One region of the Streptococcus sp. V919 genome, then DNA from elsewhere that is predicted to be linked to it. Evidence: predicted binding sites of a transcription regulator. Region 1 holds the regulator's gene; the other holds the start of a gene.

Region 1 (15,647 bases):
GATATGTTTTCATTTCCTCTACAGACTTTTTACTTCCTTCATTCAAAAGGAAACTTCACTACTACACTAACCTTTACCCAAAATTCATTGATTACAAAAAGCCCAAACCAAGGTTCAGACTCTTTTGCTATTTATTGAAAATCTTTGATATTCCCATCGTAATCAGCCCAATCTTGGCTGAAAAATCGATTATTCATTTGGTAATTAGGTGCTGTTGTTGGATTGCTCAAAAAAGGATTTACAACCTTATCAAACGCCAACCAACCTAACCAACCGATATGAATCGTATCCTTGACAAAGTATGGTTCATCACCATCTTTTGAAAAGTCAGCGATGTTGGTGAACCCTTGACTTTCCAATTGGTATCGAATTTTTTCGACAGTGTGTTGATACATTTCTTCACTCAAGCCTGTATAATCCATCCATTTTTTATTGACAGGTTGAAAAACAAAAATCACATTGACCTTAGACTTGGCAAATTGATCGAGTACTAACTGTAGATCATTGTACTCAGGCGATTTTAGAAAGTTAAAATTCTTTTGAGAGCCTTCCCACTTTTTGAAATCCTTCTTTAGCTGATTATTGTAAAAATGATTATCTACTCCCAAATCATTATTGGTCGTATTTTCTTCCCCCTCTTTTCGAGCGATAGCTTCCAATTCTTCATAAGAAAATTGATCTGGGAGATTGCCCAAATATTTTTCAACGTGATCTTTGTAACTTAATCGCCCTCGAATGGAGAATTGCCCAAAAAGAGCAGATTGTTTTTCGTTGAATTCTGCAGAAGCTGTAATTATTGAATGATCGAAGTCTGACAACTGTTCATTCTTAGCCAACTTTTCAACAATCCCTTTCAGAGAGATTCCTGGATTTTGTTTCAAAAGTCTGTTGGCAGCAAACTGAGAGGCAGCATCTCCAGATTGATTTTCCAAAAAAGCAGTTAGTTGATCATTATTAAAGTAAGTTTGGAAAATAGTCGGGTCATGATCCTCTTTTGTAAACCATTGTGGAGAGATTACAAATACCGCTTGTTTATTCTCAAGTTCAGATGTGATTTGTTGCATCCCAAAATACTGGCTAAGAGACGCTGCTCCTGCCTGCCCCAGAAAGTAAGGGCGATAAGAACGATTATACTTTTCAGCTAGTACCGCCGGGTGCATATTATCAAAGCGATTCCACTCACTGGACCCAAAGAAAGGGATAAACCGCATATCAGGGTCTGTAAGAGCTCGCACTTTTTGACTTCTCTCCTTAAAGCTTTCTGCACTTATTGAGGCTGCAGAGTATTTTTCCTCCATAAGATTGTGACTTTTGCTACCAGGATAAAAAAGGATAAGTAGAAGAAGCAATAAAGCAGCAACAAGGAGTGGCCCAAAAATTAACCACAGACGTTTAAGCATTCTTTAACTCCGTAATCCCTGCTACGATTTTATTGGCTGTATTCCAGTCGTCACGACCAAATTCTGTAACCGGGACACGAATATCAAAGCGATTTTCGATTTCCACGATCAATTCAACTGTTCCCATACTATCCAAGACACCTGCATCAAAAAGATCTTCATCCATCATGTCAGAAACATCTTCCATGAACAATTCATCGATAATTTCAATAACTTCTGATTTGATATCCATTTTTTTAATTCCTTCTATTTTTTAAACCATAAATCATTCAAAAATCCAGAAAAGATTAAGAATGAAACCATTACGACATGGAAGGTTAGCACCATGCCAAGTAACTGAGCCCAACGATTCTCAAGCAAGGGAGGTTGCCCTGCTTTCTTACGTTCCTTATTGAGCGTTTTTTTCTTCCGAATCCAGGCATCATTCATCACTAAGCCTACCCCATGAAAGAGTCCGTAAGCGATATAAAACCATGTTATCCCATGCCAGAATCCCATAAGGAGCATGTTCAAGATATAAGCGACACTTGAAGTCATATTTCGATTCTTAAACAATTTCTTTCTCGTCATCAACAGAACCATGCGCATAAAGACAAAGTCACGGAACCAGAAAGATAAACTCATGTGCCAACGATTCCAAAACTCTTTCAAATCTCTCGACAAGAAAGGTTTGTTGAAATTGATCGGACTACGAATTCCCATCAGATTTGAAATTGCTAAAGCAAACAGAGAATAGCCCGCAAAATCAAAGAAAAGATCCAAACCAAATGTATACATGACTGCCACTACATAATAGTTAAAGAATCCACCTGCCTGTAGAGCTAGATTTTTTAGGGGCGTTAACATAATTTCGCCTAAAATATGAGCCAAGATAAATTTATACAGAAACCCCAACATGATATATCGAACTGACTCAGCTAGCATGTCCATCAACTCATCACGTTCTGGAATCGTCTGATAATTTTCATTAAAACGCTTGAATCGATCAATGGGACCACTTGAAAATGTCGGCATGAAGAGGAGAAAACGTAAATACTCCCACAACTTTAATTCCTTAATGACTCCATCTCTGAGTTCAATAATGATTCCCACCGAACGAAAAGTCAAATAGGAAATACCAATAAATCCTAATAAAGACTGTGTGCCGTTAATAGCCGGTTGCACTTTCACAAAAATGATGGGAAGTAACGATAATAGACTCACCAAGTAGAAAATCCATTTGCCATCTCGGACTTTTCGATACTGCTTGTACAAAAGTACCAGTAATATTTGCCATATCAGATAAATACCTAAGGCAGCTATCTGATTAGTCTTGCCCCCCGTCAACATAGTGACGATAAAGAACAAACTAACCAATATTTCATACCAGGCAAAACGTTTTTTGAAAAAAAGTCCGATAAAGATTGGCAAGGTAGCCGTAATTACGTACAAAAAGTACTGTGGATTCCCATAAGGCTCAATATGAGGTAGCTGTTTTAGGAAATCCATCATCTATTGTTTACCTCGCTAATCAAGCCTTTGATGTCAATCTTCCCATTTGGAGTTAGTGGCAAATCTTGTCTATAAAGGAACTTAGACGGCATCATGTAAGACATCATGATATCTTCCAAGTCTTCTTTGATGGCTTTCGTGATATCAATTTCGCGCTCAAATTGTTCTTTGACGCCCTCTTTTAAGATGACATAGGCCAAGAGATTTTGGACCTTGTGATCTTTATTATAACGCGGTACTGCGACAGCCGATTCGATATACTTCGATTTGTTCAAGTTTTGAGAGACATCCTCTAGCTCGATACGATAACCATTAAACTTGATTTGGAAGTCCATCCGTCCACCATAGAGTAGGAGGCCTTCATCCGTCATGGTTCCGACATCTCCTGTATGGTAGGCTGGAAGACCTTCAAATTCGAAGAAGGCTTCTGCTGTTTTCTCTGGATTATTCATATAACCCTTTGAAACAGCTGGTCCAGACACGATGATTTCCCCTTGCTCTCCGTTTGGCAATTTATTGCCTTCCTCATCAATGATGAAGGTTGGAGAATCTTCTTTGGTATAGCCAATTGGCAAGCGTTTAAGAGTCGCTAACATCTCATCTGTAATAGCGACTGCCGACAAAGCAACAGTTGCTTCCGTTGGTCCATAAGCATTGATGATGCGTGCATTTGGGAAACGCTCGCGCAATTTCTGAGCGGTTTTAACGGTCAACTCTTCCCCATCAAAGTAGAAATGGGTGATGCCTGGCATCTTTTCAGCATTGAAATCATTAGACAACATGGCCATATCAGCAAAAGATGGTGTTGAAGTCCAGATAGCAATCGGAAGAGAAAAGATCGTCGCAAAGAGTTGTTTGAAGTCTTGAGTGATGGCTGATGGAAGAGCAAAAAGGGTTCCACCAAGAGCCAAGGTCGGTGCCCAGTACATGACAGACAAGTCAAAGGAATAAGGTGGTTGCGCCAACATTTGCGGACGCTCTGGCGTTGCAAATTCCTTGTCCGTAATCATCCAGTTGGTAAAGCTGAGCAAGTTGTCGTGCGAAATTTGCACCCCTTTTGGTTTCCCAGTTGTCCCTGAGGTAAAGATGATGTAGTAGTTATCATCCCCTTTGACCGGATGTTGCAAGTCATAGGCATGCTGAGTCGCATAAGCTTCACGCACTTGCTCCAAGGACATGATTGGAGCAGCCGGGTTTTCCAATGGAAATTCATTGATGGCAATAATCAAGCTAGGCTCTGCTACTTCAAGAATAGCAGACACGCGCTCCAAGGCAGAATGGCTATCAATTGGGATATAGGCATGACCAGATTTTGTCAAGGCCACAAAAGTTGCTAACATTTCATATTCTTGTCCACCAAAGACCACAACAGGAGATTTTTCAGGTAATCCTAGCTGATCAATGACTGCAGCCAAGCTATCAGAATCGGCTTTCAAATCACCATAGGTATGTTCCTCACCAAGAACATTATATACCGGAAAATTGGGCTGAGTTTGAGCGAAATGCTCAATTCTTTCAATCATATCTCTAATCGGCTTATTAGACACGACGCTCTCTCCTTAAACTAAAATTCATTGTAAATAAAGCTTCCCTGACTTTGCCCTAAATAACTAAAGAAATAAAGTAAACCCAGCAAAACAATAAAATACAGGACAGTTTGCCCTAAAAAAACATAGTATGATTTCTTTTTATTCATGATTGATTTCTTTTCTGTAAATTTTCATCAATTTTTGCAAAAATACAATTACTATTTTATCTCGTTCCCATTTTACCACTTTATTCCCTTTGTTTTCAACTGTTTACCATTTTTTAGAAGTTGATTTTAGCTTATTTTAAGACAAGGCAAAATCTTGATAAAAACATCCTTTGAAAATCTAAATCTTATAACATCCTAATACCAGCAAATTATAAATCAAACAATTTGAAAGACTAGCAAACACACGGCTCCCCCTTTGGGCATTTTTATGCTAAAATAGTAGCTATGGATAAAATTATTAAAACAATATCAGAAAGTGGATCTTTTCGTGCTTATGTACTAGACAGCACTGAAACCGTCCGCACTGCTCAAGAAAAACATCATACACAAGCTAGCTCCACGGTCGCACTTGGCCGTACCCTCATTGCCAGTCAAATTCTCGCCGCCAACGAAAAGGGAAATACCAAAATTACTGTCAAAGTCCTCGGAACTAGCTCACTCGGAGCCATCATCACCGTTGCAGATACTAAGGGGAATGTCAAAGGCTATGTACAAAATCCTGGCGTTGACATCAAAAAAACTGCTACTGGTGAAGTTCTAGTCGGACCTTTTGTCGGCAATGGCCAATTCCTAGTGATCACAGACTACGGTACTGGAAATCCATACAATTCCATGACCCCTCTTATTTCTGGAGAAATCGGTGAAGACCTAGCTTTCTACTTGGCAGAAAGCCAACAAACCCCTTCAGCTGTAGGGCTTAATGTCCTTTTAGACGAAGACGATAAGGTTAAGGTTGCAGGCGGCTTCTTGCTACAAGTATTGCCAAATGCCAAGGAAGAAGAAATTGCTCGCTTCGAAAAACGCATCCAAGAAATGCCAGCTATTTCTACACTTCTTGAAAGTGAGGATCACATCGAAGCTCTTCTAAAAGCTATCTACGGAGATGAATCCTACAAACTTCTGTCCGAAGAAGAAATTCGTTTCCAATGCGACTGCAGTAAAGAACGCTTTATGAACGCTCTAGCTAGCCTGCCAAGCTCTGACCTACAAGAAATGAAGGATGAAGATCACGGAGCTGAAATTATCTGCCAATTCTGCCAAACAACTTATAACTTTGACGAGAACGACCTGGAGGAACTCATCCGTGACAAATCTTAATACACCTTTTATGATTGGCAATGTTGAGATTCCCAATCGTACCGTTTTAGCACCCATGGCGGGGGTAACTAACTCTGCCTTTCGTACCATTGCAAAAGAGCTCGGAGCTGGCCTTGTGGTCATGGAAATGGTCTCTGACAAGGGTATCCAATACAACAACGAAAAAACTCTTCATATGCTTCATATTGATGAAGGAGAGAACCCAGTTTCTATCCAGCTCTTTGGTAGTGACGAAGATAGCCTCGCACGCGCAGCAGAATTTATCCAAGAAAATACCAAGACCGATATCGTCGATATCAACATGGGCTGCCCAGTGAATAAAATCGTGAAAAACGAGGCTGGTGCTATGTGGCTTAAGGACCCAGACAAGATCTATTCTATCATTAACAAGGTTCAATCAGTCCTTGATATCCCTCTCACTGTCAAAATGCGTACAGGCTGGTCTGACCCATCCCTAGCAGTAGAAAATGCCCTTGCCGCTGAAGCTGCAGGTGTTTCTGCCCTTGCTATGCACGGTCGTACACGCGAGCAAATGTATACTGGCCATGCGGACCTCGAAACTCTTCACAAGGTTGCACAAGCTCTGACTAAGATTCCATTTATCGCTAATGGTGACATCCGCACTGTCCAAGATGCCAAACAACGCATTGAAGAAGTCGGTGCTGATGCTGTCATGATTGGTCGAGCTGCTATGGGTAATCCTTATCTCTTCAATCAAATCAATCATTACTTCGAAACGGGAGAAATCCTTCCTGATTTGACCTTCGAAGATAAAATGAAAATCGCTTATGAACACTTGAAACGCTTGATTGATCTCAAGGGAGAAAAGGTTGCTGTCCGTGAATTCCGTGGTCTAGCTCCTCACTATCTCCGTGGTACATCCGGAGCTGCTAAACTTCGTGGCGCTATTTCACAAGCAAGCACACTGGCAGAGATTGAAACTCTCTTACAGTTAGAGAAAGCATAATCTTTTGTCTACATCACAAAAAAGGCAAAGCTCAAAATGAGCCTTGCCTTTTTATATATTCTCATCTTGCAAATCTAGTTGCTTCACTCTAGCTATATAGTAGGACATAATCAAAAACAAATTGAAGCTGACAATCCAAATCGACCATTCATGGAGAAAATGCATCGATACAGCTAAACTAATTGCCCCCAAAACGAAACTACCGACAACGATTCCATAGTTCAAGGCTTGACGGCGATATTCTTGGATATTTCCTTCTCCCCTAGTTAAGCGATACAAAGCGGTCAACATCTTTCGGTAATTTCCAGAGGTCATAAAAATGACATAGGGATGATCTTCAATCAAACTACCCGTAAATGTTAGCATCATCATTCCTGTTCCAAAAGCAATAAAAGGAACTTCAAGTAAAGGAAATCGTGAAAAGAAAGGTAGAATAAGGGTTCCGATAAATAAGGGAAGTAGCATCTTAACTCGCCAATAGGCTGTTTTACGATATTCTTTCACGTGTAAGGCAAACAGAAACCCTATGGAAAAGAAAATAATAGAACAGAATCGCAACATGGTATTGATGACATGTGAGTCATGCCAATCCGATATCAGAAGAAGAATGTTCCCTGTCTGTGTAGCCACCAAACTATGGTACTGGATGTGACAGAACACATCCAAAGAACCACCGATAAAGCCAAGAAACACTCCCATGAGTCGTGTATTTTGAGGTAAAATTAATTTATCCGCCATTGATTTATCACTCATTCCCTTTTGATTCATTTATTATACCACTTCTATTAGAGAAATTAAGTGAAAAACAGTTGAACTACTCTTTTATAAATCTAAGTCTAGACAAGATTTGAGGCGAGGCGGCTTTCTATGGTTGAATCAAAACAACACTAGATACCGTACCATCTGCACCTGTTGTAATTTGGATGACTTTTCCACCACCTACTTCAGCATTGTATTTCCCATCATCAAGAGTATAAGAATAGCTTTGGATAGAATAGTTTTCTTTCTTACCATCAGCAGATTCTACTGTAAACTTGCCACCTGATGAAACAGTGATAGTTTCACCATTAGCGCCCTTCCAATTTCCAGCTGCAGCCGAAAAATCTTTGTCCACCATAGTCAAGACTCCTTTATAACGTTTGTTATGTTCTGCTTGCTTGTCTTGAAGTTTGCGATCAGTTGTTGGATCATAAGTTGACTGATTCGATTTTGCTTGTGTTCCTTCTTGATTTGATGGGGTTTGAGAAGTCGTCTGCTTAGCAGAAGATTTTTGATTCTGCTTTGTTTCTGGCGCTGTTGTTGCTTGCGATTGATTAGCAGTAGACCTTGACTGATCAGAGGATGACGACTTAGTGTTTTCTGATGTAGTTGATGACTTCTGAGTCTTGTTATCTTTACTTGAAGAACTTGCCTTAGAACTAGAAGATGCTTGTGTTGTCTTACTAGAACTATCACTCGCAGTGTTCTCTTTCTTATTACCACAAGCTCCTAATAACAAGGTTGAAGCCAATACGGCAACTGCTAGTAAACGAATGGATTGTTTTGTTTTCATAATATTCCCCTCCTGTAATCCTTTTGAAACGTTGTGTAATATTTCTGTAATATTATTGTAATATTTGTACTGGTTTTTGTCAACTATTTATATAAGTTTTTTAGCAAATTTATTGATACTTTTTGTTTGCTTTCACCTCTCCTATCTCTACTATTCGTAAAGAATTCAAAAAAGAAGATTCTTTCTACTGAAATGCTATATTTTAATAGTGTAATCGCTTGCATTTTTTTTCTTGAAGGGATATAATAAAATTGAAATAGGATATTGGAGGTGTAGCCCTATGTCAAACAAATATTACAAATATCTTCCTTGGATGATTATTGGTGCTTTCTCTTCTTATGGGGTTGCTACTCATTACGCTCAGACAACATTTGATTTGTTCTACTTAAACACTATTTTCATGATTGTTTATGTGGCTCTAATGTACTTACACGAACATTATTTAAAATATAAATACAAAGATCTCTTCATTCGAACCATGAGTAATTCTAATAAAGATAAACATCCTTAAACAAAAAGAGGTCGGGATAAAATCCCGACCTCACTTTTTTATTTTAATCGATAAATAGTGATGACTTCCTTCTGAGGAATCCGTTTAAAACCAACTTCCTCTAAGCTGTCTCCATATTTCTCTAAGAAACTCTCACTCGTATCTGATTTCCCTGGGCATAGAGTCTCAATGAGGGCTAAACCATCACTCGCTGTGAACTCATCCTCTAGTAGATAAAGGAAATGAGGGTCATAGTCGATAGCTTTTTGAATTTTCTGGATGGATGTTTGAATAATGGATAAGTGGTCAAATGCAAAGTCCTTCTCTTTCAGTTCTTTGCCATCCAAATAACACTTACCTGTGTGAAAATCAACATCTACAAGAAGGACTTCTTTTGCATCATCTCCTGCCTGGACCAAGTCAAGCGCTCGGTTCGGTAGGTAAACCAAGTGGGCAATGGTAACTGTCCACCCTCTGGGATCACGGCCAGGTGTAGATACCGTTACTAGTTGTTCAATCTTTTCTAGTGGAAGATCAAGATTGATTTCTTCTTTTACCTCACGTTGACAAGCATGGGCAGCATCTTCCCCCTTATCCATAAATCCGCCAACTAGCGCTAAACAATTTTGGAAAGGATGTGCCTTCCGACGAATCAGAAAGAGTTTCATTTTTCCTTCTACAAAGCAGTAAGCTACCATATCCACAGTCACGCTTGGTTTTTCATACTGAGGGAGTTCTTGCTGGTGATACCACTCAAGAAACTCCTCCTGGCTTGCATGAACTTCAAAATACTCTTTTTCTGTCATCCCGGTTGGAATAGTTTGATTCATCATCTTCTACTTCCTTTCTGCATTGATGGCAATGAAGGGTTTCTCTCTACTGTAACTGGAGTATCCTAGTTCTTGTTTTTATACAATGTCAAATTTCAATTGACCAGCTTTGACGCCAATCTTAAGTGTCTTACCTTCTTTCAGTTCACCTGTAAGAAGGAGTTCTGCTAGTTTGTCTTCTACTTCTGTTTGCAGAGTTCTGCGCAGTGGCCGAGCTCCCATCTCTGGATCATACCCTTTCTGAGCTAAAAGCTTCAGGGCAGATGCTTGGAGTTTCAAGTCAATTCCTTTTTCTGCTAGGCTTGCAATCAGTGGTTTGACCATAATCTTAACCACTTCCTGCATATCTTGACTTGACAAGCTATGGAAGACCACTTTTTCATCAATACGGTTGATGAACTCTGGACGATAAGTTTTTTTCAACTCTTCAAACATTCGTTTTTCCATATTTTCCTGATCAAAACGAATATCCTTAGCTCCAAAACCGACTGTCTTGTCATCACGAAGAGCTGTCGCACCAAGGTTCGACGTCATGATAATGATGGTATTTGAAAAATCAACCTTACGGCCTTTACTGTCCGTCAAGACACCATCATCCAAGACCTGCAAGAGAACATTAAAGATATCTGGGTGCGCCTTTTCTACTTCGTCAAAGAGAAGTACTGAGTACGGTTTATTACGAACCTTCTCGGTCAACTCTCCGCCCTCTTCGTAGCCTACATAACCTGGAGGAGCTCCGTTGAGACGGCTGGCTGCAAATTTCTCCATGTATTCACTCATGTCAAAGCGGATAAGGGCTGACTCGTCATCAAAGAGAACTTCTGCCAAGGCCTTGGCCAATTCAGTCTTACCAACACCTGTTGGTCCTAGGAACATAAAGGATCCAATTGGACGTTTGTTATTGCGAATACCTGATTGATTTCGGCGGATGGCACGACTGATACTAGATACAGCTTGTTCCTGTCCAATAACACGTTTATGCAATTCAGCTTCAAGGTTGAGATACTTCTTGGCATCCGTTTGTGTCAATTTTTGAACTGGAATACCTGACAAGCGACTTAAGGTTGTCAAAATATCAGATTCTTTTACGACATCTTTGTAAACAGGTGCTTCCTGCTCTTTTGAAATGAGTTGCGCTGCTTGCTTCCATTTGCCATCCATCAAGGCCTTATCAGCTGGAGATAGACCTGACTCGTCTGCTTTCACATGCTTCGATTTGTTTTGGACTGTCGCTGCTGCTTCATCCAAAAGGTCAATCGCTGAGTCTGGCAAGTGACGGCTTGTCAAATAGCGATGCGCCATTTTAACAGCTGTTTCGACAGCATCGTCTGTAATTTGGACATGGTGGTGCTTCTCATAAGTTGCTTTTAATCCTTGTAAGATTGCCATACTGTCCGCCACGCTCGGCTCTTCAATCATCACTTTTGCAAAGCGACGAGAAAGGGCTGCGTCTTTTTCGATGTGTTTTTGATACTCTTCCTGAGTAGTCGCTCCGACAGTTCTCAGAGTTCCACGTGCCAAGGCAGGTTTCAGGATATTTGCCGCATCCAAGGTCGAATCAATCCCACTTCCTGAACCCATAATGGTATGAAGCTCATCAATAAAGAGGATGACCTTGCCATCTTCCTCGATATCTTTGATGATATTGTTCATACGTTCTTCAAAATCCCCACGGAAGCGAGTTCCTGCAACCACATTCATCAAGTCAAGCTCTAGAACACGCATCTTAGCCATTTCAGCTGGTACATCTCCATTAGCAATTCGCTGCGCAAGCCCAAGTGCTAAAGCTGTTTTACCAACGCCCGCATCTCCAACTAAAACTGGATTGTTTTTGGTTTTACGGCTCAAGATTTGAATCATACGAGAGATTTCTTGATCACGTCCGATAACTGGCTCCAATTTGCCTGAACGAGCTTGCTCTGTAAGATCATGAGTGTAATCTTCCAAACCACCACTTGGAGTTTGAGGCATGCCCATCATATTGGCCATAGAATTTTGCTTGTCTGCTACTGAGCGATGGCGCTGACGCAGAGCTTTCAAATCTTCCTTTGTCCAACCAGCACGCGCTTCAAGGCTACGACGAAGTCCAGCAATCTTGACTTGGTCTTTCTGGTCTTCATAAGAAAAGCCAGCTTTTTCCAAAATGCGAGTAGCTAAAGCATTACCGTCATGCAAGATTGCGTAGAGAAGGTGCTCAGTCCCCAATGCTTTTGCATGTACAACGGAGGCAACATGTTCCGCCTCCAACATCAAGACGTTTAAACGATAAGAAAAAGGGAGTTCCTGATAATCTTCCTTGTGGCTATAGTTGGCCTCTGTTAATTCAACAGCGACCTCCTCTAAACGATCAATCTCATACGGGAATTCGTTCAAAGTTGCTCCAGCAACACTGTAGCTATGATTAGCCATAGCAATCAGTAGGTGCCAAGACTCCAGGTAGTCTGCGCCAAAGCGACTCGCCACTAGAAAGGCACTGTCTATACATTCTCTCAATGCTTTTGAATATTTCATGTAATTTTATTTTCCTTTTCTATCTACTTCATGCAATATCTGACGAAGCATATTCGCACGAATATAATCAGCTTCCTCGCCCAAAACACGATCTGAGGCCGTTGCAACTAACAGATTCATCTCCTGACGAGTCAAGAGTTCTTGTTCAAGTAAAAGTTTTAAAACATCTTCAAAGATGACTTGGCTGACTTCTTCACCTACTGAATACAATAAATCGCGGAGCATTTCATGGTGGTTGGAGAATTCAATTCGGCCAATCCGAATATAGCCTCCACCTCCTCGCTTACTCTCAACTAGATACCCTCTACTCTCTGTAAAACGAGTTTTAATCACATAGTTAATCTGGCTAGGTACGACTTGAAAGGTATCCGCTAGCTGGCTACGTTGCAATTCGACGATACCAGATTGTTCTAAAATCGCCTTGATATAGGCTTCAATATGATCCGATGTATTTTTAAATTTCATAGCTTGCTACCTCCTTCTCAAACTTTGACTATCTTTGACTATACTATCATTTACGACTCCATAAGTCAAATTTTTAGAGCTCAAGCCTTGAAAATACTGACTTTTAAAATTGCTCCCGATAGCAAACGATGCCTTATTCCATTTTCTATTCTACACTTATGTTATAATAAAAAAGTTACAGCTCGCTTTCAAATCCTTTGAAAGTATGTTATTTATCATCAAATCTAAGAAATATTTCGTAAAGTCTAGAAAATAAAACTTCGGTATCATTAATGGTATACCGAAGTTTTTTGTAGTTTAGGTTGTTTTTCGTTCACTAGCTATAGTTCATATCTATCATCGAGAGAAAAAATCTCTCCAGTAAGGATTTTCTCTATCAAAAATTCTAACTTCTTCTTCAGTCATATTGTGAGGATAATCACGAAAAAGGTTATAAATTTTTTTCTGGTCAAAGCTGAATAATATTTCTCCTCTAACATCTATCTTATCAATCCACCAAACTTTTGACTCTTCACTATCTTTGTAAAAATCACTGTACCCTTCAAGATTAGACTCCGAAAAAATGGGTTCATCTATTTCATCGAATGGGTCTTGTTTGCTGTAGTCATTTAGTTTATTATTTAACATTATTTAATCACTTTTTGTTATCTCTTAAAATTACCACCAGGTAAATGATTTCTCGCTTGGTAATTCTCCTCTATCCCACATCTGCTTCACTGCTCCACGAGCCTTGTTTGCATAATAGGGTGCCCCAAGTTCTTTATCATAATTTGACTCGATAGCAACTGTAACTTCACCAGTGCGCTCATCAATCTCAATCAAACCTGGGTCACGATTTTCCGGAATATACCAATATCCTAAAATACTAGAATTGAAAATTTTAATTAGTTTCAACATTGCTTTTTCCTACATACTATATTTTCCAAAGAAGTTCAAGTCATTTAGTACCACACAACTTGCCCTGATTCTTTCAAGCTACCGTCTTCATTTTTTAGATTTATAATACATTTTGACACATTGAACGGATTGATTGCTATAGTTTCTATGCAAAACGCTATGATTGACTATCCGATAGCGTAAATACTGCCACTTTATTCATCAATTCATCCTCTGTGTAGTCAATTGCAAATGTATTCATTTCAAAAAAAGATTTTGGTGGAGTTGAATTTATCATAGGGAGACTATTTATCCTATACTCTTTGTCTCCAATTTTTACAAATTGATTAACTCTTAATTCAGAAAAATCTGGATCTTCAACTGTAATAGAGACCAAACGATTTGCAATTCTGTAAACATCAATGATTCTATTTCTCATATAATTACCTACTACACAAATACTTGATTTAAAGTAAGCACCTCGGCCATTAACATTAAATTCAAGATCTGTATCTAAATATTTTTTAATTTCTTCTTTTTTCATCACAACACCATACATCAATTATATCACTTTTTATCTATCAGAATTCCCATTTATAGACAAAAAAGAGCTGGCAAAGAATAATCTTCACTAGCTCCCTTCATTTCTAACTATTTAAACCCAATTCTGCTAAAATTTGCCGTTTATAGGCAATTTTTTGAACTTCCTTTTCTTCAGTTTCAGACCAATCAAGTTTGATTTCAGCAACAATCTGTCCCGGTCGATTTTTCAAGATATAGATACGGTCGCTAAGGTTAAGGGCTTCCTCTATACTATGGGTGATGATTAAAGTCGTCAGGTCTAGCTGTTTATGAATCTCAAGATACCAGGCATGAAGTTCCATCTTAGTCATCTCATCCAAGGCGCTAAAGGCCTCGTCTAGAAGAAAGAGCTTATGCCCAAAAAGATAGGTACGAAGCAAAGCAACACGCTGGCGCATCCCACCACTGAGTTCATGAGGGTACTTATCCCTTACAGCCGTCAACTGAAAGGTAGCAAGGATTTCGTCTGCACGGGCAATGGCTTCCGCCTTATCCACCTTTTGAATTAAGAGGGGCAAGATGATATTTCCTAGCACCGTCTTGTGTTCCAAAAGCAGATCCTTTTGTAACATATAGCTCACGCGCCCCTTGGGATTTTCCTCTCCATCAAGAATGATTCGTCCAGACTGGACTTCTAAAATGCCTGCAATCAGGTTAAAGAGAGTGGTCTTCCCTACACCACTGGGGCCTAGGATAGAGACAACTTCACCTGAAGTCACTTCTAGGTTGATATCCTCTAAAATCTTTTCATTGTCGTAGGCATAGCTTACGTGTTCTAGTCTAATTTCTGTCATTATTTTACAAATTCGTTGGTAAATCCTTTATCTGTCAAGTCTTCCTTGAGGATTCCATTTTCCTTATCCCATTTGTAGAAGGCATTCCAGCGGTCCGCATCAAATTGTCCCCATTTGTCCTTGTCGCTTGCGTATTCTTTTGACAAGTATTTTTGAGATTCAATGACAAAGTCACGTTTATCCTTTAACTCAGGGGCATTCTTGATCAAGATATCAGCTGCTTCTTCTGGGTGCTCCATGGCATATTGGTAGCCTTTTTTGATGGCTTGGATAACTTTGCGAGCTTCTTCTTTGTTGTCTTTCAGATAATCGTTGTTAGCGATGATAACTGGTGAGTAGTAGTCAAACTCTTTTACATAGTCTTTCAAATACATAAAGTTGGCATCCACACCTTGCGATTTAGCAAGGATTCCATCCCAACCATAGTAAATCCAGGCAGCATCAAAAACGCCATTGGCAATCGGTGTGATTGAGTTTGAGTCGTTGTTTGGTACTTTTTCTACCTTCTCAAAGTCTCCACCCTGAGATTCTACCAAGGTTTTCAACATAGCAAGTTCCGTTGGGTCATTCCAGGTTCCGTATTTCTTCCCGACCAAGTCTTTAGGACTATTGATATTATCAGACTTACGAGAGATAATCACTGATGTGTTGTGTTCTACAATCGCTGCAACGGCAGTAATACCTGCCCCCTTTTCTAATTTCTTAGCCATGTAGTCTTGGAAGTAGATAGCAAACGGTGCCTTACCGTTGATAACTAAATCAGATGAGCTTTCTTCTGGTGGCAATTTCAAGTCCACGTCCACTCCAGCTTCCTTGAAATAACCTTTTTCTTTAG
Region 2 (15,647 bases), on a different contig from region 1:
TATTATACTCCAGCTCTGTCTACTATTTCTCCTAATTATGCTATGTTAGCTCAAAAAATGATAGAAGGTGTTTTAGCAATTATTAACGGTGAAAATATAGAATCCGTTGAAATATCTTCAAAAATTATTAGAAGACAAAGCTTTTAATCGGTAAAAAATACCGATTTTTTATTTGATAAAATATTAAAATAGTAGGTAGATGTATTTCTATGAATCAATTTTTTGCAGAAATTGGACTATCTATCTGATGCATAACTGGTTAAGTTGTAGCAGTATAGAACCTTGTATCTTCATAGAGTATATTGAAAGATATTTGCGATAATTTATATTGTATTCCGTATATCAAATGTACAAAACAATAATAATTCAAATGGTGTGAACTTTTTGGTAAAATCTAGCTCAATTTGTGTATTTTTAGGGTAAAATTCACACCATTCAAATGAAAGTTATTCAAATTAGATGAAATTGTTCTTTCTAAAAACATGGAAAAACATTGATTTTAAGCGGATATTGAAACTTATTCAAATAAAAATGTTTCCAACCAGGTCTTAAGAAAGCTCATAAAGCATCAAATAATAGAAAAATAAAATTTAATATAAAAAAACCTCACCAGAAAAATTCTGGTGGGGTTTTTGGTGGGGAACCAATCAATTTTGATTTATTTTTAACCTTTTATAATAACTGAAAATGCTGTTAAATCAACCATTTCACTTCAAATCATGTTTATAAATCATTCCCACTCTACAGTTGCAGGTGGTTTACTCGTAATATCGTAGACGATGCGATTAACGTGGTCAACCTCATTTACGATACGTACTGAGATTTTTTGGAGAACTTCCCAAGGAATCTTCGCAAAGTCAGCTGTCATTCCATCGATAGAAGTGATAGCGCGGATAGCGATAGTGTAGTCATAAGTACGGCCATCTCCCATAACACCTACTGAACGAACGCCAGTGTTAACAGTGAAGTATTGCCAGATGTCGCGGTCAAGACCTGCTTTAGCGATTTCTTCACGAAGGATCGCATCTGATTCACGAACTGTTTCAAGTTTTTCTTCAGTGATTTCACCCATGACACGGATGGCAAGACCTGGACCTGGGAATGGTTGGCGCCATACGATATTATCTGGCATACCAAGCTCAGTACCGAGGGCACGAACTTCATCTTTGTAAAGAGTATTTAGCGGCTCGATGAGTTCAAACTGCATGTCTTCTGGAAGTCCACCAACGTTGTGGTGAGACTTGATGGTTTGAGCAGTATCAGTACCTGACTCGATAACGTCTGTATAAAGAGTTCCTTGGGCAAGGAATTTCACATCTTTCAGTTTACTTGCTTCGTCATCAAAGACATAGACAAACTCGTTACCGATAATCTTACGTTTTTGTTCAGGATCAGAAACACCTGCCAATTTATCCAAGAAACGTTTGGCAGCGTCAGCTTTGACAATATTCAAACCAAACTTACCACCAAGCATATCCATCACTTGATCGGCTTCTCCTTTACGAAGAAGACCGTGGTCTACAAAGATACAGATCAATTGATCGCCGATGGCTTTTTGAAGGAGGACCCCAACAACAGAAGAGTCAACACCACCAGAAAGTCCGAGGAGGACACGTTTGTCTCCAACTTTTTCACGGATTTGTTTGATTTGCATCTCGATGAAGTTATCCATAGTCCAGTCACCTTTGGCACCACAGATATTCAAAGCAAAGTTACGGAGGATATCATAACCGTGAACTGAATGACGAACCTCTGGATGGAATTGGATACCATAGATTTTCTTGTCTGGATTTTCGATTGATGCATAAGGACAGTCAGCTGATGTACCAGTACGAATGAAATCAGCAGGAATTTCTGTAACAGCATCTCCGTGGCTCATCAAGACAAGTTGTTCTTCTGGAGTTCCAGCAAAAAGAGCAGATTCTGTGTGAGTCAATGTTGATTGACCGTATTCACGGTTACCAGCATCGCCTGCAGGAACAACCTTTCCTCCAAGCTTGTGAGTTAATAGCTGCATACCGTAGCAAATTCCCAAAATCGGAATACCGAGTTCGAAAATTTCAGGATCAATATCAAACGATCCTTCTTCGTAAACAGAGTTTGGACCACCTGAAAGTACAATCCCGATAGGATTGATAGCACGGACTTCGTCAGCCGAAATCTTGTGACTTTTTAGTTCTGAAAAGACACCAATCTCGCGAATTCGACGGGAGATAAGTTGGTTATACTGGCTTCCGTAGTCCAGTACGATGATCTTTTCGACATCTTGCAAATCAGTTGAAATGTTGGTCATCTTTTCCCTTTCTTAAAAGAAATATCTTCTTGAATATTCTATCATAAATGAATCGTAATTACCAACTAAACAAGTGATGTTTGACTTTTACATATCAGATACGGTACAATGGAAAAAATAAAGAAAAGAAGTGAGCAAGCATGTTACCAGCTTATATGAAAATCCATGACCAAATCAAAAAAGACATCGATGATGGACATTGGAAGATTGGAGAGAGGCTTCCTAGCGAGCGAGATCTAGCTGAGGAATTTGAGGTTAGTCGCATGACCTTACGTCAGGCTATTTCTCTCCTAGTCGAAGAGGGGGTTTTGGAGCGTCGCGTCGGTAGCGGGACCTTTGTGTCTAGTACTCGAGTTCAGGAAAAAATGCGTGGAACAACTAGTTTTACAGAAATCGTCAAGGCCCAGGGTAAAACGCCATCTAGTCACCTGATTTCTTACCGCAGAACAATCCCAACAGAGGAAGAAGTTGAAAAACTAGGCGTGGAGCCAACTGAGAATATTATTCGTATGGAACGTGTTCGTTATGCAGATCAACTACCAGTTGTTTATGAAGTAGCTTCCATTCCTGAGAAATTTATCAAAAATTTCAAAAAAGAAGAAGTAACCAAACACTTTTTCCAAACCTTACAGAAACATGGTTATCGAATTGGGAAATCGCACCAGACTATTTATGCTCGCTTAGCCAAGGAAAAAATTGCTCATTATCTGGAAGTAGAAAAGGGGCATGCTATTTTAGGTCTGACTCAGGTTTCTTACTTTGATGACGGGACAGCTTTTGAGTATGTAAAGAGTCAATATGTCGGGGAACGTTTTGAGTTTTATCTAGAAAATAATTAAGTGTAACATCTCTCTTAAAGTAGGAAATCATATCTACTTTAAGAGTTTTTTATTTGCTTTAAAGTAGAAAACATTTTCCCGTTGAGAAAAATAGTAATCATACGAGTATTTTTACAAGATTCGTGTTATAATAGTTAGGTTATATGGTCCCGATAAGGTGGTCGGACTTGATTGTAAATTAACTTCCTACCAGTTCTTTGTAACTCTATAACGAATATTTTTTAAGGGGGGACATTTTTATGTCAGAACGTAAATTATTCACGTCTGAATCTGTATCTGAGGGGCATCCAGATAAGATTGCAGACCAAATTTCAGATGCTATCTTGGATGCTATTTTAGAGCAAGATCCAGAGGCGCACGTTGCTGCTGAAACTGCTGTTTATACAGGTTCAGTCCATGTCTTCGGTGAAATTTCAACAAATGCTTATGTCGATATTAACCGAGTAGTTCGTGATACCATTGCAGAGATTGGTTATACCAATACTGAGTACGGTTTTTCTGCGGAGACGGTTGGAGTTCACCCATCTTTGGTAGAACAATCTCCTGATATTGCTCAAGGGGTTAATGAAGCCTTGGAAGTTCGAGGAAACGCAGATCAAGATCCACTAGACTTGATTGGAGCAGGTGACCAAGGTCTCATGTTTGGTTTTGCGGTGGATGAAACAGAAGAACTCATGCCATTGCCAATTTCACTTAGTCACAAATTGGTTCGTCGTTTAGCAGAGCTTCGTAAGTCTGGTGAAATTAGCTATCTTCGTCCAGATGCCAAATCACAGGTCACTGTTGAGTATGATGAAAATGACCGTCCAGTGCGTGTGGATACAGTTGTTATTTCAACCCAACATGATCCAGAAGTGAGCAATGAGCAAATCCATGAAGATGTGATTAACAAGGTCATCAAAGAAGTGATTCCAGCTTCTTACCTGGATGATGAGACAAAATTCTTCATCAATCCTACAGGTCGTTTCGTTATCGGTGGGCCTCAAGGAGACTCAGGTTTGACAGGTCGCAAAATCATCGTGGATACCTATGGTGGTTACTCACGTCACGGTGGTGGTGCCTTCTCTGGTAAGGATGCGACAAAGGTTGACCGTTCGGCTTCTTATGCAGCTCGCTACATTGCTAAAAACATTGTTGCTGCAGGTCTTGCTAAGAAAGCAGAAGTGCAATTGGCATATGCAATTGGTGTAGCTCAACCTGTATCAGTGCGTATCGATACCTTCGGTACGGGAACAGTAGCTGAAAGTAAGCTTGAAAAAGCAGCGCGTCAAATCTTTGATCTTCGTCCTGCAGGGATTATCCAAATGCTGGACCTCAAACGTCCGATTTACCGTCAAACAGCGGCTTATGGACATATGGGACGTACAGATATTGATCTTCCATGGGAACGCTTGGACAAGGTAGAAGCCTTGAAAGAAGCAGTGAAATAAAAAAGAAAAAGATTGGTCTAAGGACCAATCTTTTTATGTTTAAAATTAGTTATCCAAGATTTTTACAAAAGCCCAGTTTCCAATAGATTTTGTTCCGTATTCTAACATCATCGAATCTAGTAATTCATACTTGTTTCTTTCATAGAAGCAAACATTTTTTTCAGTACTAGTAATCAAGCCCAAGCGTTTGCAGCCTTTGGATTTAAGATAAGGTTCAACACCTTCTTGTAGAAAAGTACTCCCGATTCCTTGGTTTTGACTAGAAGCGTTGACTCCTAACATCATCAAATACCAGTCAAAATTTCCTGATCTTTTCAAATGCTGTTCGGAACGTTCCACCAAATCAAGATATTTCAAGAGATTGCGCGGAGCAATAAAACGGAAAAGCTTGACAATACCATTCAGCAAATAAGATAGAATGGAAAAATCCTTTTGTTGCAAGAGGGCAACGGCCAGGATTTCCCCGTCTTGTTCAGCTATCAGACAGGTCTCTCCTTTGATATAGAGTCTGGTCAGAATGCTATCCAACAATTCTAGAAAGGCTGGGTAGTATTCTGGTTTCTTTAAATCATCTTTGATAAGAGTCATAAAAGGATAGTCCATAAAGGCACCAGCCAACACTTTCCCGATTTTTTGATATTCATCTAGTCTGGCTTCTCTGTATACTATTTCTTTCATATCAAACTCCTTTATTAGGTCTCTCTAACTATTATAACGAAATCTCTTTCATTTTTCGATTTTAATGTGAAATATTCACAAAAAGTATAAAGAAATGAAGTTTTTCTAAAATTTCTATTAGAAAAGTAGGTGTGAAAAGACCCCACACGGTTTAACCTTGCGGGGTAGATTTAAAGTCTAGTTAGAATCTATTTTGTTGGAATTGAAATTTCAATCAATTTATCAGAATAGAGGGTTTTGATATTTGCTTCATCAATAGCTTGTTTATCAATTTTACGATTTAAGAAGAATTCTTGGATTTTCTCGATTTCTTTTTCACGGATTGCACGGTGTTTATTGGAAATGAGGATTTCGTAATGAAGCGGTGACTGAGTAAAAATAACATCTGTATTACCTGCAGAATAAACCTCTACAAGCGTTGCGTCGGTGCTTTCTAGCTGACTTTTAACAAGTTGTGAGTGTGAATTAGTAGTATTGATAAGCTTCATAGGGTTTCCTCCTGTATTTCTATGTCTATTATAGCACTTTTTGGGAAATTTGGTAGAGATAGTTTAAATTTGATGTTGTTTTTTCCAAGCTTCGATCGCCCATTTGTGACTTCCACGTTTTAAGTTAGCGATAGCTTCATCGACTGGGAACCAAGCTAGATGATTGAAGTCTTCGAGAGGTTTTTGAATTTCTTGGTAAGAAGTGGCTTCGTAGAGATAGGCTGGATTGTAGTAGTAGGTATCACGATGGCTGGAATAGAAATATTCATCCGCTTGTCCGTAGTAGGTACCGATTTCAGCTGTAAATCCTAATTCTTCAATCAATTCTCGTTTGAGAGCTTCGAGGTGATTTTCACCTTCTTCAATTTCGCCCCCTGGTAAGAACCATGCACCATTTGGAGCTTGTACGAGGATAATCTTTTCATGGTTTGCATCAGGTATGACTGCATAAACGCCATATCTATTTTTGTAGGTTACTCCCTCTTTTTTGTCTCCAAATGTTGGATTTGCCATAAATTTCTCCTTCGTGAGTGCGCTTTCTTTCTATAATAGTAAAGAATGCTCTCGCTGTCAAGCAAGAACATTCTTTTGTATGTGAGGAACTAGTCGTTTGACTCGACCGTTTCTATTTTATTTTTGGACTTAATCACGATTTTACCTTTACTTGTCATGACAGCCTTGAGGTCTTTTTCACTTGGATTTTCAAGGTAGTAGTCTGTAATTGCATCTTCGATATAGTCTTGGATGGTACGACGGAGTGGACGAGCTCCCATTTTTGGATCGTAACCAAGGTCTACAAGTTTTTCTTTGACCTTTTCTGTGACATCAAGATGGATATTATTGCTTGAGAGTCGTTTATTCACATCATCTAGCATGAGGTCAACGATTTGAAGGAGATTTTCCTTGCTGAGAGCCTTGAATTCGATAATGCCGTCAAAACGGTTCATGAATTCTGGGCTAAAGAAGTTGCCTAATTCTCCAAGGACAGAGTTGGTACGACCTTCTCGAGCAGCACCAAATCCAACGCTAGCTTCTGCCTTACCTGTACCTGCATTTGAGGTCATGATAATGATGGCGTCCTTGAAGCTAACTGTACGCCCTTGCCCATCAGTCAAACGGCCGTCGTCCAAGACTTGAAGGAACATATGCATAACATCTGGATGGGCTTTTTCAACCTCATCTAAGAGGATCAGTGAGTAGGGGTTGCGACGGACTTTCTCAGTCAATTGACCAGCTTCGTCATAGCCGACGTATCCTGGAGGAGCACCGACGAGTTTAGCAACACTGTGTTTTTCCATGTATTCACTCATATCAAAGCGAATCATGCTATCAGCAGAACCAAAAAGCTCAATAGCTAGTTGTTTAGACAGTTCTGTTTTACCGACACCAGTAGGACCAACAAAGAGGAAGCTACCAATTGGACGGTTTGGTGTTCCAAGCCCAACACGGTTACGGCGGATAGCCTTAGCAATCTTATCAACTGCATCATCTTGACCAATGACATGAGCCTTGAGGTCGTCTGCTAGATTGATCAGTTGAGACTGTTCTTTTTCTTTAAGGTCGCCAACTGGAATATTGGTTTTCTGTTCAATAATGTGTTCAATCGTCTTTTCACTGATGACTGGAGTATCCTGATCCGTTACCTTGGTCTTTTGCATTTCCTTATATTTGGCAATCTGGTCACGGAAGTAGGCTGCTTTCTCAAAATCTTCGTCTCGAGTTGCTTGAGCCTTGAGATTTTCCGCTTCGATTAAGCGTTGGTCGATGACCTTAGGATCCACAAAATTCAAGGTTAAGTTCATTTTTGAACCAGCTTCATCTAGAAGGTCAATAGCCTTATCTGGCAAGAAACGATCTTGGATATAGCGGTTAGAGAGAGTAGCAGCCGCTTCGATAGCCCCGTCAGTATAATGAACGTGGTGGTAATCTTCGTATTTCTTTTGAATACCTTTGAGGATAGTAATAGTTTCTTCCACTGTTGGTTCATCAACCTTGACAGGTTGCATGCGTCGTTCGAGAGCAGCATCTTTTTCAATGATGCGGTATTCATTGAGAGTAGTAGCACCAACAAGTTGAAGTTCGCCACGAGCAAGAGCTGGTTTCAGGATATTTCCTGCATCCATATTTCCTTCTCCAGCAGAACCAGCACCGACAATCTCATGAATTTCGTCGATAAAGAGGATGATGTCCTCGCGTTTACGGATTTCCTCCATGAGTTTTTGCATGCGTTCTTCGAATTGACCACGAACACCAGTACCTTGGACAAGACTTACTACATCTAAACGGATGACTTCTTTGCCTTGGAGTTTATGGGGAACATCACCGTCTACAATTTTCTGTGCTAAGCCTTCGACAACTGCTGTCTTACCAACACCAGGCTCCCCAATCAGTACTGGGTTGTTTTTGGTTCTACGGTTGAGAATTTCAATAACGCGGATGATTTCTTCGTCACGACCAATTACAGGGTCGATATTTCCACGACGGGCAATCTCAGTAACATTGATACCATATTCATCCAAGAGTCCTTTTTCTTGGCTAGGAGGAGGTGTTTGAGCTGGTCCACGATTTTGGGAACCATAGCCACCATTACCGCCGTATCCACCACCTGACTGAGTAGGGGGAGTGTTGTTATTATTAGAAGATGGTCTAAAGTTATTCAGATCGTTAAAGAAGTCTCCAAATGGATCAAAATCACGATTGTTTAAATCTGTAATGCCTTTGAATAAGCTATTGTTAGGATCTGTTTTGATAATTTTGTAGCAATTTTGGCAAAGATCGATTTGCTTTTGTTGCCCATTAAGATTAGTGTAAAGATGGATTGTTGAGTCATTGATTTTACAATTTTGACAGAGCATACCTCTACCTCGTTTCTTTCTTGGCTTTGACTAAAATAGAAAGGTCAAAAATAGTCAAAGTTCTTTAGTCTCATTATATCATGATTAAAGGGGAAAGCAAGCAAAAAGATTGCTTGTTACAATTCATGATAAAATGCTAATATAGTTGTTTAATGATAAAAAGAAAAATCCCATTTGTCATGCAAAAAGGATTTTCATTGGTCAAAGCAGGAGTACTCTCCAGCCCATATTCAACTATTAGTATAAAAGTTCGTAGATTTCCATCGCAATAAGATCGATGCTATCAAATGTATATGTTTCACGAGCTTCAACGTCACGAAGTGTAAAGAGTGGTCCGTTTTCTTCGTCGTGGTTAAAAGCAACCTCTGCGACAACAACTCCTTCGCGTTCAAAGTTACGTTTTAAGTTACCACCATCTTTTGTCATTGCTTCTAAGCGATTGATGATTCTAACCAAATGTGATTCCATTTTGATTCTCCTCCATTTCTTATCTTTACTATTTTACCATAAACAGACTCTACTTGACTAGAAAAAAACTAAGATTTCTCGCTATTTCTATCGTCTTTGAAAAATTATTGAAAATATTAGGAGAAAATGTTGCATTTTTATGCAAAATATGTTATCCTTATACAAGTTTTAAGTTTAAATATTAAAAACAGAAAGTAGAGTATCCATGAATTTTTCTTTTTTACCAAAATATCTACCATATTTTAACTATGGTGCCGTTGTAACAATTATCATATCTATCTTGGTGGTCTTCTTGGGGACTATTCTAGGAGTGCTGTTGGCCTTTGCACAACGTTCAAAGTTTAAACCGCTTGCCTGGTTTGCTAATCTATATATCTGGGTTTTCCGTGGGACTCCAATGATGGTGCAGATTATGATTGCTTTTGCCTTAATGCATATTAGTGCTCCGACTATTCAAATCGGGATTTTAGATGTTGATCTTACTCGTTTGATTCCAGGGATTTTGATTATCTCTATGAATAGTGGTGCCTATGTATCAGAAACAGTTCGTGCTGGGATTAATGCAGTGCCAAAGGGACAACTAGAAGCAGCGTATTCACTAGGTATTCGTCCTAAAAATGCTATGCGCTATGTTATTTTGCCACAGGCTATCAAGAATATTTTACCAGCCTTGGGGAATGAGTTTATTACCATTATCAAGGATAGCTCGCTCTTGTCAGCTATCGGGGTTATGGAGTTGTGGAATGGAGCTACTACAGTATCAACAACCACTTACCTGCCTTTAACTCCGCTCTTATTTGCAGCCTTTTACTACTTGATTATGACCTCTATCTTGACGCTTGCCTTGAAAGCTTTTGAAAATCGTATGGGACAAGGAGATAAGAAATAATGACTGAAACGCTAATTAAAATTGAAAACCTTCATAAAAGCTTTGGAAAGAATGAAGTTTTAAAAGGGATTGATCTTGAAATTAAAAAAGGGGAAGTAGTGGTCATTATTGGACCATCTGGTAGTGGTAAGTCAACCCTCCTTCGCTCTATGAATCTTCTCGAAGAAGCTACTAAAGGAAAGGTTATCTTTGAAGGTGTAGACATTACGGATAAGAAAAACGACCTCTTTGCCATGCGTGAAAAGATGGGAATGGTTTTCCAACAATTTAATCTCTTCCCAAATATGACAGTCATGGAAAATATTACACTTTCTCCGATTAAGACTAAGGGAGAAAGTAAGGAAGTGGCTGAGAAGAGAGCGCATGAGCTCTTAGAAAAGGTTGGTTTACCAGATAAGGCAGATGCTTATCCACAAAGCTTGTCGGGCGGTCAACAACAGCGGATCGCTATCGCCCGTGGTTTAGCCATGGAGCCAGATGTTTTACTATTTGATGAACCAACTTCTGCTCTAGACCCAGAAATGGTAGGAGAAGTACTAGCAGTTATGCAAGAACTTGCTCAGTCAGGAATGACTATGGTTATCGTAACTCATGAAATGGGCTTTGCTCGTGAGGTGGCAGATCGTGTCATCTTTATGGCTGATGGTGTTGTTGTTGAAGACGGAACTCCAGAGCAAGTCTTTGAACAAACCCAAGAACAAAGAACCAAGGATTTCTTGAGTAAGGTTTTGTAAAATACTGTTTATTAGAAAAGCTCCAAGGGGGCTTTTTCTTATAGTTTCAGACTATAGGGTATCTTAGGTAAGAAGTGTTAGAAGGTCGAGCGATTTTTTGTTATAATAGAAAATATTTGTTAGAAAAGAGAAAATACATGACACAGATTATTAATGGAAAGGCTTTGGCAGCCAAGCTACAGGGACAGTTGGCTGAAAAAACAGCCAAGTTAAAGAAAGAGACAGGTTTGGTTCCAGGCTTGGTCGTTATTTTAGTCGGAGAAAATACAGCCAGCCAAGTTTACGTACGCAACAAGGAACGTTCAGCTATCGCAGCAGGTTTTCAAAGTGAAGTTGTGCGAGTTCCGGAGACCATTACACAAGATGAATTGTTGGAGTTGATTGCTACATACAATCAAGATCCAGCTTGGCATGGGATTTTGGTCCAGCTTCCATTACCAAAACACATCGATGAAGAAGCTGTTTTACTAGCTATTGACCCTGAAAAGGATGTAGATGGCTTTCATCCGCTCAATATGGGGCGTCTTTGGTCTGGTCACCCAGTTATGATCCCTTCAACTCCTGCTGGAATTATGGAAATGTTCCATGAGTATGGGATTGAGTTAGAAGGTAAAAATGCAGTTGTTATTGGTCGTTCAAATATCGTTGGGAAACCCATGGCCCAGTTGCTCTTGGCTAAGAATGCAACGGTAACTTTGACCCACTCTCGCACCCACAATCTAGCCCAAGTAGCTTCTAAAGCCGATATTCTTGTAGTAGCAATCGGTCGTGCTAAGTTCGTGACTGCTGATTTTGTCAAACCTGGAGCTGTTGTCATTGATGTGGGGATGAACCGAGATGAAAATGGCAAGCTTTGTGGAGATGTTGACTATGATGCTGTTGCACCAGTCGCTAGCCATATCACACCTGTACCTGGTGGAGTTGGGCCTATGACCATTACCATGCTAATGGAACAGACTTATCAGGCTGCTTTAAGAACGCTGGATAAAGATTAGGTTTACTATGAAAAATAGTTGAGATAGTAATATCTCGGCTTTTTATTTGCTGTAATGATACTTCTATCTATTATTTTGTAGTATAATGAGAGATAAGAAGTAGTAAGGAAGTAATAATAATGAAGGAAATTGATCAAGCTCTTCTGAAAAAAGTTATTATTGAACGTCCTCGTTCTAGTCATAAGGGAGACTACGGGCGTCTTCTCTTGATTGGAGGGGCTTATCCCTATGGGGGAGCCATTATTATGGCTGCCTTAGGGGCTGTTAAAAGTGGCGCAGGCTTGGTTACAGTAGCAACGGATAAAGAGAATATTCCAGCGCTACATAGCCATTTGCCTGAGGCTATGGCTTTTGCTCTTGACGATAAGCAATTACTGGAGCAACAGTTAGAGAAAGCGAATGTTGTCTTAGTTGGCCCTGGACTAGTGGATGATGAGCGAGGAGAGGAGCTAATTAAAACAGTCTTTCATCATTCAAATCAAGACCAGACTCTCATACTGGATGGTGGTGCCCTATCTATTTTTGCTAAGAGGGGGATGAAATTTCCTAAAGCCCACCTTGTTTTAACTCCACATCAAAGGGAATGGCAAGTCTTGTCAGGCTTAGATTTGACTTCTCAAGGAGCTGAGGAAACAGGAGAGGCTTTGATGAGTTTTCCTTCAGGAACGATTTTGGTTCAAAAAGGTCCTGCGACTCGAATCTGGCAAGCTGGTCAAGATGATTTTTATCAGTTAGAGGTTGGGGGTCCTTATCAGGCGACTGGGGGTATGGGGGATACTCTGGCTGGGATGATCGCTGGCTTTGTAGGTCAATTTCACCAAGTTAGTCTCTATGAAAGAGTGACAGTAGCGACATATCTGCATTCAGCAATTGCCCAAGAACTAGCTGAGGACAATTATGTAGTTCTGCCAACCACGATTAGTCAACATATTCCTGCATTCATGAAGAAAATACAAAAAGACACCTGAATTTTTCAGGTGTCTTTTGACTATTAGAAGAGGCCTTTGACCTTATCTACAAGACCGTCAAGCCCTTCTGAGCCTGAAACCAATGCTTGCGCTTGGCTAAGTTAGTCCCCTAGTTGATCCTTGTTTTCTTCAACAAAGGTTTTTGCTGCAGAAAAATCTTTTTTCTCGACGAGTTCTTTTACTTGATTAAACAAATCCAATGGGTTCATGAATTTCCTCCTTTTCTACCATTTTATTCAATCATTTTTGTTTAAATCTTGCAAGAAACTTGACTCTTCAAATAAAGTTCATGGGTGTCAAATGGTGTAAATTTTGATATAATTTTTAGTGATGAATTTTAGAAATGATCGGTATGTGGTTGTAGATTTAGAAGCAACAAGTACCGGAAGCAAGGCAAAAATCATCCAAGTGGGAATTGTAGTCATTGAAGATGGTGAGATTGTTGAGCGATATGCCACTGATATCAATCCGCATGAACACTTGGATTCTCATATCAAAGAATTAACGGGTTTGACTGATAAGCGTTTAGCAAAGGCACCAGAGTTTTCCCAGGTAGCTGGAAAGATTTTTGAGTTGGTCAAAGACGGTATTTTTGTTGCGCACAATGTTCAGTTCGATGCCAATTTGTTGGCAGAATTCCTATTTTTTGAAGGTTATGAATTACGCACCCCTCGTATCGATACGGTTGAGTTGGCTCAAGTCTTTTTCCCTCAGCTTGAAAAGTATAATCTTGGAATTCTCTGCCAAGAGTTGGGAATTCCCTTGGAGCAAGCTCACACAGCCTTATCAGATGCCCAAGCAACGGCAGAACTCTTTCTTTGTATGAGACAAAAGATGTTTCAACTTCCAAAAGGTTTGTTGGAGCGCTTATTAAGTCTGGCTGATAGCTTATTGTACGAATCATACATGGTCATCGAGGAAGTTTATCAGAAACAGTCTCTCTTAGTTGAACATGACTTGGTCGAGGTGCAAGGTCTATTTTTGAGAAAAGAAAAATCAGCCCTTTCTCCACGAAAACTATCTAAAGATTTCCAAACCAATATTGCCTTGTTGGGGTTGGAGGAGAGAAACTTGCAAGAACGCTTCGCACAAAAGGTTCAAGAGTGCTTGCAAGGGGAAGACATTTCTTTTATTCAGGCTCAAACTGGGATTGGAAAAACCTATGGCTATCTCCTGCCAGCCTTGTCTCTTGAGAATGAAAGTGGGATCCTACTTAGTGTTCCAACTAAAATCCTTCAAAATCAGGTAATGCATGAGGAGGCTAAAAAACTCGAAGAGATTTTCCATATCTCTATTCATAGTCTCAAAGGACCACAGAATTACTTGAAGTTAGATGCCTTTCATGCAGTGCTAGAGGAAGAAGAATCCAATCGTTTGTATACGCGTTTCAAGATGCAACTCCTAGTTTGGCTGACTGAGACAGATACTGGAGACTTAGACGAAATTGGTCAGCTTTATCGCTACCAGCAATTTTTACCAAACTTGGTGCATGATGGAAATCTTCACAAAGATTCTCTCTTTTGGTTAGAGGATTTTTGGAGACGTGGTCAGGAAAAAGCGCGTTCTTGTAAGTTGCTAGTGACCAATCATGCTTACCTCGTTACTCGACTTGAAGATGATCCGAGTCTTTTAGAGGGACGTTTCTTGATTTTGGATGAATCCCAGAAAATCTTGTTGACCTTGGAAAATCTTTCTCGAAAATCTTATTTGCTTACAGATTTGCTAGAACAATTAGATCAAGCTCTATCTAAAGAAGAAGGCATGCTTGAAAGACGCTTGCTAGAGAGTGTTCGTTTTGAGCTTTCTTATCTGCTGGAGCAGTTTCTATCTGGCAAACGTAAGATGTGCCCAGCTAGTAGCATTGATAAGCTCCAACAGGATTTTTCAGAGTTGAATCTTCCAGAATTTAAAGACTATCAGAGATTTTTCTCGTCTGAAGGAGAATTTTGGTTATCAGTTTCAGAACTCTCTAGTAAAAAAATCGAGATTACTTCTAGTCGCGATCAGCGTTTGTTATTTTCTCAGATATTTCCAGAATCCTGCCAGCTTCTCGGAATCTCTGCAACCCTAGAAATTAGTAGCAGAGTTTCTTTGCCAGAATTGTTAGGATTCCCGCAAGCAAATATTTATTACCAAGATGAACAGTTTCAGGAAAATCAGGAAATTTTCTTGGTGAATGATTTTCCATTGGTGACTGAAGTTTCGCTTGAGGAATATGCACAAGCAGTTGTGGAAGTTCTAGAAGATTTGTCCTACCTGGAAGAACCGATTTTAGTCTTATTTACTGCAAAAGATTTATTGCTGCAGGTATCTGATACTTTAAGAATTCCCCATTTAGCTCAATATAAGCATGGGGAACCAGCTCAATTGAAAAAACGCTTTGAAAAAGGAGAGCGTGAGCTCTTACTTGGTGCGGGGAGTTTCTGGGAAGGAGTCGATTTTTCCAGACATCCTCGGGTGATTGAAGTGGTGACACGTTTGCCTTTCCAAAATCCAGAGGATCCATTTACCAAAAAGATGAATCAAGAACTCCGTCTTGAAGGGAAGAACCCTTTTTATGATTACCAACTTCCTATGGCGATTATTCGTCTCAAGCAAGCGATAGGTAGGACCATGCGCCGAGTTGGTCAACGCTCCGCAGTTTTGATTTTAGACAGCCGCATGTCAAGCAAACGATATGGCAAGCAAATCAGCAAGGCCTTGTCTCGCACTAGTCGAGTAAGGAATATTAGCCGAGAGCAAGTGTTTGTCAACGTTCAAGAATTTTTAAATAAACAATGAAATGAATATCAGAAAGAATGAAGGAGGCCATTATGAAACGTTCATTCGACTCTAGGGTCGATTATAGTTTAATATTACCAGTGTTTTGTTTGTTGGTAATTGGAGTTGTAGCGATTTATATAGCAGTTAGTCATGACTACCCAAACAATGTTTGGCCTATACTTGGACAACAACTGGCTTGGATAGCACTTGGGATTATCTTTAGTTTTGTAGTTATGTTTTTTAACAC

The links. Region 1 encodes CtsR, which represses protease genes until heat stress. Its sites were predicted from a motif close to TTGGTCAAAAAAGGTCAAANA; they were not measured.
Region 2: ACXYSK_RS00830 (ATP-dependent Clp protease ATP-binding subunit) is a predicted target of CtsR. The motif match lies at 8,624-8,644, and genes of this name have one in related genera.

The regions. Positions count from the first base shown of each region.
Region 1 covers NZ_JBTHHY010000004.1:45,809-61,455, forward strand. The annotation lists gene dltD (D-alanyl-lipoteichoic acid biosynthesis protein DltD) at 132-1,400, opposite strand; gene dltC (D-alanine--poly(phosphoribitol) ligase subunit DltC) at 1,393-1,632, opposite strand; gene dltB (D-alanyl-lipoteichoic acid biosynthesis protein DltB) at 1,647-2,891, opposite strand; gene dltA (D-alanine--poly(phosphoribitol) ligase subunit DltA) at 2,888-4,438, opposite strand; gene ACXYSK_RS08705 (teichoic acid D-Ala incorporation-associated protein DltX) at 4,456-4,587, opposite strand; gene hslO (Hsp33 family molecular chaperone HslO) at 4,873-5,745, shown strand; gene dusB (tRNA dihydrouridine synthase DusB) at 5,732-6,712, shown strand; gene ACXYSK_RS08720 (DUF1275 family protein) at 6,764-7,450, opposite strand; gene ACXYSK_RS08725 (hypothetical protein) at 7,578-8,264, opposite strand; gene ACXYSK_RS08730 (hypothetical protein) at 8,545-8,775, shown strand; gene ACXYSK_RS08735 (NUDIX domain-containing protein) at 8,814-9,587, opposite strand; gene ACXYSK_RS08740 (ATP-dependent Clp protease ATP-binding subunit) at 9,663-12,095, opposite strand; gene ACXYSK_RS08745 (CtsR family transcriptional regulator) at 12,102-12,560, opposite strand; gene ACXYSK_RS08750 (DUF7675 family protein) at 12,897-13,187, opposite strand; gene ACXYSK_RS08755 (hypothetical protein) at 13,218-13,457, opposite strand; gene ACXYSK_RS08760 (hypothetical protein) at 13,615-13,980, opposite strand; gene ACXYSK_RS08765 (ABC transporter ATP-binding protein) at 14,084-14,812, opposite strand; gene ACXYSK_RS08770 (ABC transporter substrate-binding protein) at 14,812-15,647, opposite strand, start outside.
Region 2 covers NZ_JBTHHY010000001.1:156,560-172,206, forward strand. The annotation lists gene ACXYSK_RS00795 (LacI family DNA-binding transcriptional regulator) at 1-147, shown strand, start outside; gene guaA (glutamine-hydrolyzing GMP synthase) at 731-2,293, opposite strand; gene ACXYSK_RS00805 (GntR family transcriptional regulator) at 2,434-3,132, shown strand; gene metK (methionine adenosyltransferase) at 3,372-4,562, shown strand; gene ACXYSK_RS00815 (GNAT family N-acetyltransferase) at 4,608-5,240, opposite strand; gene ACXYSK_RS00820 (DUF1827 family protein) at 5,429-5,728, opposite strand; gene ACXYSK_RS00825 (NUDIX hydrolase) at 5,792-6,241, opposite strand; gene ACXYSK_RS00830 (ATP-dependent Clp protease ATP-binding subunit) at 6,331-8,583, opposite strand; gene ACXYSK_RS00835 (DUF1797 family protein) at 8,821-9,051, opposite strand; gene ACXYSK_RS00840 (amino acid ABC transporter permease) at 9,257-9,940, shown strand; gene ACXYSK_RS00845 (amino acid ABC transporter ATP-binding protein) at 9,940-10,674, shown strand; gene ACXYSK_RS00850 (bifunctional methylenetetrahydrofolate dehydrogenase/methenyltetrahydrofolate cyclohydrolase) at 10,812-11,669, shown strand; gene ACXYSK_RS00855 (NAD(P)H-hydrate dehydratase) at 11,789-12,637, shown strand; partial or broken gene ACXYSK_RS00860 (hypothetical protein) at 12,661-12,846, opposite strand; gene ACXYSK_RS00865 (bifunctional DnaQ family exonuclease/ATP-dependent helicase) at 12,968-15,418, shown strand; gene ACXYSK_RS00870 (FtsW/RodA/SpoVE family cell cycle protein) at 15,451-15,647, shown strand, end outside.